DNA from 2 places in the Sedimenticola sp. genome. Region 2 is predicted to be linked to the other one. Evidence: predicted binding sites of a transcription regulator. Region 2 holds the regulator's gene; the other holds the start of a gene.
The links. The regulator FNR, encoded in region 2, switches genes on or off when oxygen is low (the NO sensors DNR and NnrR bind a similar motif). The targets are predictions, from matches to a motif close to TTGATNTANATCAA.

Region 1 (4,188 bases), on a different contig from region 2:
GGTGCTTTATCCAGAAGGTCTGCCGGCCATACCTCTTCCATCTTGAAGCGCTTGGCGAACTCCATCAACTGCCACAGATCTGACTTCGCATCACCCGGTGCCTTAACCTGTTGACGCCAGAACTGGGTACGCCGCTCGGCATTTCCATAGGCGCCCTCTTTTTCTGCCCACATGGCTGTCGGCAGGATAAGATCAGCAGCCATCGCCGATACGGTGGGATAGGGATCGGAGACCGTGATGAAGTTGGCGGGATTACGCCATCCCGGATAGGACTCTTCATTCAGGTTGGCCGCCGCCTGCATGTTGTTGTTACACATCACCCAGAAGGTGTTCAGCTTGCTGTCTTTCAGCATGCGATGCATCAGAACCGCATGGAAGCCCACCTTGCCGTTAATGGTCCCCTCCGGCAGTTTCCACACTTGCTCAGCAAACTTGCGATGGGCCGGATTGGCCACCACCAGATCCGCCGGTAGACGGTGGCAGAACGTGCCCACTTCACGTGCCGTACCGCAAGCGGAAGGCTGTCCGGTGAGTGAGAACGGGCTATTGCCCGGCTCGGAAATTTTGCCCATCAACAGGTGGATGTTATAAACCAGACCATTGATCCAGACACCACGGGTGTGCTGGTTCATGCCCATAGTCCAGTAAGAGGATACCTTTTTGTTAGGATCGGCATAGAGTTTGGCCAACTGCTCCAGATTCTTAGCCGGCACGCCGGATATTTCAGATGCCTTCTCTAGCGTATAGGGTGCAACCGAGGCGGCATACTCTTCGAAACTGATCTTCGACAGTTTGCCTTTAGCGGCGTTCTTAGCCGCCTTCTCAAGCGGGTGATCCGGACGTAAACCATAGCCGATATCCGTCGGGGTCTTGGTGAAGTTGACGTGTTTATCGAGGAATTCCTGGTTATAAGCTTTGTTCTGGATAATGTAGTTGGCAATATAATTGGCGATCGCCAGATCCGACTGCGGATGGAATACCATGCCGTTATCCGCCAACTCGAAGCAACGATGCTCATAGGTGGAGAGCACATGCACTTCGCAACCCGGCTTGGTCAGACGGGTATCCGTCAAACGTGACCAGAGGATCGGGTGCATCTCCGCCATATTGGCGCCCCACAGCACGAATGCATCGGCATGTTCCAGGTCATCGTAGCAACCCATCGGCTCATCAATACCGAAAGCGCGCATGAACGCACCCACAGCGGAAGCCATACAGTGACGGGCATTTGGATCCAGGTTGTTGGAGCGGAAACCGGCCTTCATCAGTTTGGAGGCGGCGAAGCCTTCCCACACTGTCCACTGACCGGAGCCGAACATACCTACCGAGGAGGTCATTTTATCGACCGGTTTACCGGCATTTTTCTCCATATCCTTCTTCAGTGCGACCTTCCAGTGCTCAGCCATCACATCGAAGGCTTCGTCCCAGGAAACCGGCTCAAACTTACCATCTTTCGCAAACTTTCCGCCTTTTTTACGCAACAGCGGTTGAGTCAGCCTATCCTCTCCGTAGAGGATCTTTGGCAGGAAGTAACCTTTGATACAGTTAAGACCCTTGTTGACGGGTGCATCCGGGTCGCCCTGGCTGGCAACCATCTTGCCACCCTTGGTTCCGACCAGAACAGAACAGCCGGTACCGCAGAAGCGGCAGGCTATTTTATCCCAACGAATACCGTCGGCATCCACGCCGTCGGCGGTTCCGGCATTGGCCACCTGGATGGCTGGCAGTGTCACACCCGCTGCCACGGCTGCTGCTGCAGCCGCATTGCTCTTTACAAAGTCACGCCTGGTTAGTTTCACTTCATTACCTCCTTATCAGCAGGTTCGTCCCCGCAATAGTGATAAATCATCACCGTATTAATTACACCGGTTACATCATTGAATTTGGCCATGGTGTCCGCCAAAGCGTCATCGCCTTCCCCTTCCAGGGTGACGATCAGCTTTCCGGCCTCAACTCCACCATGTACTTCGACGCCTTCGAACTCTTCTAAACGTGCCTGCACGACACCAGCCACCTCAGGCTTGGCATGTACAATGGCGCTGCATATATTCATTGTCGTTATTCACTCCTTAATTTACGCGGCTTGATCGCGCGGATCGTTTATTGAACAAAGGGTTACTGCGCGTATGGGGCAAACGGCAAAACAGGCGCCGCAGCCCGTACATGAATCGGAATCCAGCAGAGGCTTGGCCACCCCACCGACTTCCAGTTGAAATCGTATCGCTCGCTCATCACATGCCTCGGCGCAGGATCGGCAGATCACGGCGTTAAGCGAAAGGCAGGTAGATTGGATCAAGGCGAGTATCTTCCAGGGCGGCTCATTGGAGGCATCGTCGCGGACCAGCGCCCCATCCGGGCAAGCGGTCAGGCACGCTTCACAGAAATCACAACCGCCACGGGTAAAATCCATTTGCGGAAGTTTGCCGCGACCGACAACGATCAATTTGTCAGGACAGGCGCTGATGCAATCACCACAACCGCTACAGCGATCGACAAACTCCACCTCCGTCAGCGCCCAGGGAGGTCGAAAGAGAGACCTTTCCCCGGTAACATTCCCACTTAATAGCTGTGCACGACTGACGTTGTGTTCCATAAGCCCAAGCTTGAGAAAATAATCACCTACTCAATTAAAGGGCTTTATAGACCCGCCCCCCTTGACCATCGTTGACCTAGGTCAAGTTTTTTCTGAGCCCTCCGGTATTGTTGACCCATGTCAACAAATCCCCTGCATGAGGAAATAAAATATTTTAATCCCCATCAAAATATGCCTTCGATAGTCAGGCCGGCTGTGCGAAAATCAGCCGCCTGTTTTACCTGATGAAATACCGATATGACCGATCCGCAACCAACCGATTCCGCAACACGCCACACACCGTTGCACCCCCCGCTTCCTGTTCAACAAGACGAACGTATCCAGTGGGGCCAGCTCTATGGAATCAGTGACGCACTGGCTATCGCCAGCGCAGCCAAGGCGTTCTCCGGGGTCACAATGGTGGTTGCCGATGATGCACAAAAGGCAGCAAAGCTGGAGGATGGGTTACGATTTTTTCTTACCGACCAAACCATTCCTGTCTTTGCCTTCCCGGACTGGGAAACGCTGCCGTACGATATTTTCTCTCCGTTACCTGAACTGGTTTCCCAACGACTCCTGACGCTCTATCGCCTGGATAAGATGAAGCAGGCGGTATTGATCGTTCCCGTCAGCACCCTGCTGCAACGCCTGCCACCGAAAAATTATCTGCAGGCCAATACATTGATGTTGAAACCGGGCGATACCCTGTCGCTGGAGAGCATGCGTCGTCAGTTTGAACAGTCCGGTTATCTGTGCGTCTCGCAGGTGGTGGAGCATGGGCAGTTCACCATACGAGGTTCGTTGCTGGATATCTTCCCGATGGGCAGCCACACCCCATTCCGCATCGATCTTTTCGATGAGGAAGTGGAAAGCATTCGAACCTTTGACCCTGAAAGCCAACGTACGCTGGATCGTGTTAACGCCATCGAGATGCTGCCGGCGCGGGAATATCCCCTGGACGAGGCCGGTATCACCCACTTTCGCCAAGCTTACCGCAACAGTTTTGAAGGGGATCCCCAACGCAGCCTCATATATAGAGAGGTATCGAACGGCAACGCACCGGGTGGACTGGAATACTATCTGCCGCTTTTCTTTGAGCAGACAGCAACGCTGTTTGATTTTCTTCCGGATCAGTTACTGACTATTCGCACCACCGAAACCCCGGACTGGGCCGAGCAGTTTCTGCAACAGGTTCAGACCCGTTATGAGCAGCGGCGCTACGACCCGGAACGCCCGTTACTCGCCCCGGAACAGCTTTATCTGGACAGCGAACATCTGCAGGCAAATCTGAATCGGGGCCTGTCGATCTGCATCCAATCCAATGAAATAGCAGCACGCCAGAAGGGATACCGTGACTTCTTCAATTTCGCCACACGTCCTGCCGAGCCATTGAGTTTCCAGGCAAGGGCAGAACGCCCCGCCGCTGCACTGCATGCCTTCATCGCCCGTTCACCAGGGCGGATCCTGTTTATTGCAGAGAGTGCGGGACGCCGGGAAATGCTGAAAGAGACGCTAGCCAGCTACGATATCCGACCCAAGCACGCGCAAAGCTGGCAAGCATTTCTCGACGACGACCACCCAGTGATGCTGGCTGTCGCCCCGCTGGAGCAGGGAAT
Region 2 (4,188 bases):
AGGCCGGTGTCTGTAACACATCCACCACGGCCGACACCTCACTCAACGGGGTATCTTCATGCACATCTGTCAGTAGCGAGACACCGATCTCCCGCTTGACCTTTTCCAGGATCTTCAGTCCCGCTTCGAGGCCGGGTCCGCGGTAACTCTGCCCCGAAGAGCGGTTGGCTTTGTCGAAAGACGATTTGTAGATAAACGGGATCCCCAGCCGTCCGGTTAACGCTTTCAGCTCACCGGCTGTGTCCAGAGCCAACTGCTCGCTCTCCACGACACAGGGGCCGGCAATTAAAAACAGCGGCTGCTCAAGTCCTACCTCGAATCCACAAAGTTTCATGCGTTTGCTGTCTCCCTACTCATGTCGTATTTATACTTCCGTGCCGCCTGGACAAAACCGGTGAATAGCGGGTGGCCATCCCTCGGTGTGGAGGTGAACTCCGGATGGAATTGGCAGGCAACGAACCATGGGTGATCGCTGATTTCTACAATCTCGACCAGTTTGCCATCCATAGAACGGCCAGCGATCTTCAACCCCGCTTTCTCCAGTACCTGCAGATATTGATTATTAAATTCATAACGGTGACGATGGCGCTCAATGATGGTATCGCTGGCATACAGCTTGCGGGTCAACCCATCTTCGTCCAACCGACACTCTTGCCCGCCCAACCGCATGGTGCCACCGAGATCGGATTCTTCACTGCGCACTTCCAGCTCACCATCCGCATTGAGCCATTCGGTGATCAGTGCAATAACCGGATAGGGTGTCTCACGATTGAATTCGGTGCTATGGGCATCGGTCATACCCGCCACATGGCGCGCATACTCAATCACCGCTACTTGCATACCCAGACAGATTCCCAGATAGGGTATCTTATGCTCGCGAGCATAACGCACTGTCTCGATCTTACCCTCGACACCCCGCTCACCAAAACCACCGGGAACCAGAATCGCATCGACCCCCTTAAGACAGTCGGTGCCACTTTTCTCCACCTGCTCGGAATCGATATATTTGATGTTGATCTTGGTGTGAGTATGGATGCCGGCGTGAATCAACGCTTCGGAAAGGGATTTATACGCCTCCGTCAAGTTCATGTACTTGCCGACCATAGCGACAGTCACGCTGCCATCTGTGTTTTCCAGGCCATCGATTACCGCCCGCCATTCGGACAGATCCGCAGCCGGTACGTTGAGCCCCAACTGGCGAACTACGATCTCATCCATCTTCTGCTCATGTAGGAGCAGTGGGATCCGGTAGATATTGTCTGCATCGACCCCGGTGATAACCGCCTCTTCGGGAACGTTGGTAAACAGGGCTATCTTTTTACGCTCGCCTTCCGGCAGTGCGCTCTCACAACGACACAGCAGCACGTCGGGCTGAATCCCGATAGAGCGCAACTCTTTAACCGAATGCTGGGTCGGCTTGGTCTTGATTTCGCCAGAGGTGGGGATATAGGGCACCAGTGTCAAATGCAAAAACAGCGCATTCTGCTTACCCATTTCCACGCCCATCTGTCGAATTGCCTCGAGAAACGGCAGGGACTCGATATCGCCCACCGTACCGCCAATCTCCACCAGGGCAATATCGGCATCGCCGGCCCCCAAGCGGATACTGTCTTTCATCTCATTGGTAATGTGGGGAATCACCTGGACAGTGCCGCCCAAATAGTCACCGCGCCGCTCCTTGCGGATGACGCTTTCATAAATCTGTCCAGTGGTAAAATTGTTATTGCGGCCCATGGTGGCGCGAATAAAACGCTCATAGTGCCCCAAATCAAGATCGGTTTCAGCGCCATCTTCGGTAACGAAGACTTCACCGTGCTGAAACGGGCTCATGGTCCCGGGATCCACGTTGATATACGGATCCAGCTTGATCATGGTGACTTTTAAGCCGCGCGCTTCCAGGAGTGCGGCCAGTGAGGCAGAGGCAATACCTTTGCCCAGCGAGGAAACAACACCGCCCGTGATAAATACGAATTTGGTCATAGACTCTATGTCTTGTGGTGGAGGAAAGAAATCATTCAGGACGGGGTTTAATAGTACGCGAAACAGGCTGTAGCCTCAATCAAAAGGCCGCTTATTTATCGCTCTCCATGAACCGTTTCACAGGCCAACCCTGGCACGTACGCACCAAAACGAGGCGCCTTACCTATCAAATTCTGTTTTCACCTCGGTCGGGCATGAAACCCACACCGGACATAAGGGGACAGGCAACCTGACAGGCAGAGGTAAAATCATTTAGTATCATCTCCATCGCACCTCTTTGCAGGACGCCTCCGGAAAAGATACTTGATCCAGAGCAAAGCAATCTGCAAAATATCCCTTCCTACGGAGAAGTCAGGTAGTCCAGTGAGCGAACACAAGGTCATCTCTTTCGACAATATCAAGGTTGCCTGCAGGAACTGTAGCCTTACCTCTCTTTGTCTCCCAATGGGGCTTACTCCGGAAGACGTGGATTTGCTGGACAATATCGTCAAGCGCAACCGTCCGCTTCACCGTGGTGATCATCTGTTCCGTCAGGGCGATAATTTCCAGTGTATCTATGTCGTCAAGACTGGCACCGTCAAGAGCTTTGACCCGGGCGAAGACGGCAGCGAGCAGGTTCTGGGCTTCCACCTACCTGGCGAGATGATCGGGCTGGACGCCATTGAGAGCGGCTTCCACCACTGCTCCGCCAAGATCCTGGAGACTACGGCTGTTTGCGAAATCCCCTTCGCCCGGCTGGAAGAGCTGAGCAGTACAATCCCCAGCCTGCAGCACCAGATGTACCGTCTGTTGAGTCGGGAGATCGGTCACGACGAGGATATGTTGACCCTGTTGGGCAAGCGCAATGCCGAGGAGCGGTTGGCCTCTTTCCTGTTGAGCCTGTCCGGCCGATTCCAGCGCCGCGGCTTTTCTCCGTCCGATTTCTATCTCAGTATGTCACGGCATGAGATCGGCAACTATCTGGGATTGGCGGTCGAGACCGTCAGCCGCCTGTTCACCCGTTTTCAGGACGATGGCTTGCTGAAGGTGGAGCGTAAGCATATACAACTGTTGGATATCGAGCGGATCAAACAGATCGTGCACGGCGACCAGAGTGGCGTGCGCGAACAGCAAGCCACCTGAGCGAATCCATCCCAGATTTAAGAATCGGCCGATTCAGGCGATTCCATACGCCGCCAGAGACAACTGCCGGCCCCTTTCTCGATCATATCCAGCCGTTGCTGATGTAACGCCAACTCTTCGACATTCGCCCTAACCACCTTCAAACGGGGCCGGGACGAATCCAGGCGTTGAATCCGCTCCCCCGCCGTATCCCCTTCACCGCGCCCAGCATCCAGTGACAACGCGCCCTGGCCGCCGGTCATCATCAGGTAGACGTCAGCCAGAATCTCCGCATCCAGTAACGCTCCGTGCAGTTCACGGTGGCTGTTATTGATGTCATACCGCTTACACAGTGCGTCCAGGCTGTTACGCTGCCCCGGATGCATCTTTTTGGCCATGACCAGGGTATCCACCACGCTACAGACGGCATCCAACGTTGGATGATCCCCCCCCAACAACCGCAGCTCATGATTCAGGAAACCGACGTCAAACGGCGCATTGTGGATGATCAACTCCGCCCCTTCGATGTAAGCCAGAAAATCATCCACCAGATCACCGAATCGCGGCTTATCCGCCAGGAATTCATTGGTGATGCCATGCACCTCGATCGCCGCTTGGTCGATCTCCCGATCCGGCTGCAGGTATTGATGGAAATTATTCCCGGTCAGCCGACGCTCGACCATCTCCACACAACCGATCTCGATAATCCGGTGCCCCTGGGAGGGCTCCAAGCCGGTGGTCTCCGTATCCAGTACAATCTGGCGCACGCTCATACACCCAACTCCTCTACACCCTTGTTTGCCAGACTATCGGCCAATTCATTTTCGGGGTGGCCATTGTGCCCCTTCACCCATGACCACTGCACATCGTGTTGTGCCACAAGCTGATCCAGGCGCTGCCAAAGATCGCTGTTCTTGACCGGCTTTTTCGCCGCGGTCTTCCAGCCATTGCGTTTCCAATTCTTGATCCATTCGGTAATACCATGCTGCACGTACTTCGAATCGGTCGTCACCCGTACAGGGACCGAACGGGTCAGTGCTTCCAGGGCGCTGATGACGGCCATCAGTTCCATCCGGTTATTGGTGGTATCCGGCACGCCTCCGTACA

Region 1: a site for FNR is predicted at 2,665-2,678, ahead of napF (ferredoxin-type protein NapF). Genes of this name have one in related genera too.

The regions. Positions count from the first base shown of each region.
Region 1 covers NZ_JBNKFS010000004.1:203,245-207,432, forward strand. The annotation lists gene napA (nitrate reductase catalytic subunit NapA) at 1-1,799, opposite strand, end outside; gene ACQY5R_RS04350 (chaperone NapD) at 1,796-2,053, opposite strand; gene napF (ferredoxin-type protein NapF) at 2,075-2,593, opposite strand; gene mfd (transcription-repair coupling factor) at 2,831-4,188, shown strand, end outside.
Region 2 covers NZ_JBNKFS010000001.1:74,849-79,036, forward strand. The annotation lists gene kdsA (3-deoxy-8-phosphooctulonate synthase) at 1-334, opposite strand, end outside; gene ACQY5R_RS00405 (CTP synthase) at 331-1,980, opposite strand; gene fnr (fumarate/nitrate reduction transcriptional regulator Fnr) at 2,344-3,102, shown strand; gene dnaQ (DNA polymerase III subunit epsilon) at 3,120-3,848, opposite strand; gene rnhA (ribonuclease HI) at 3,851-4,188, opposite strand, start outside.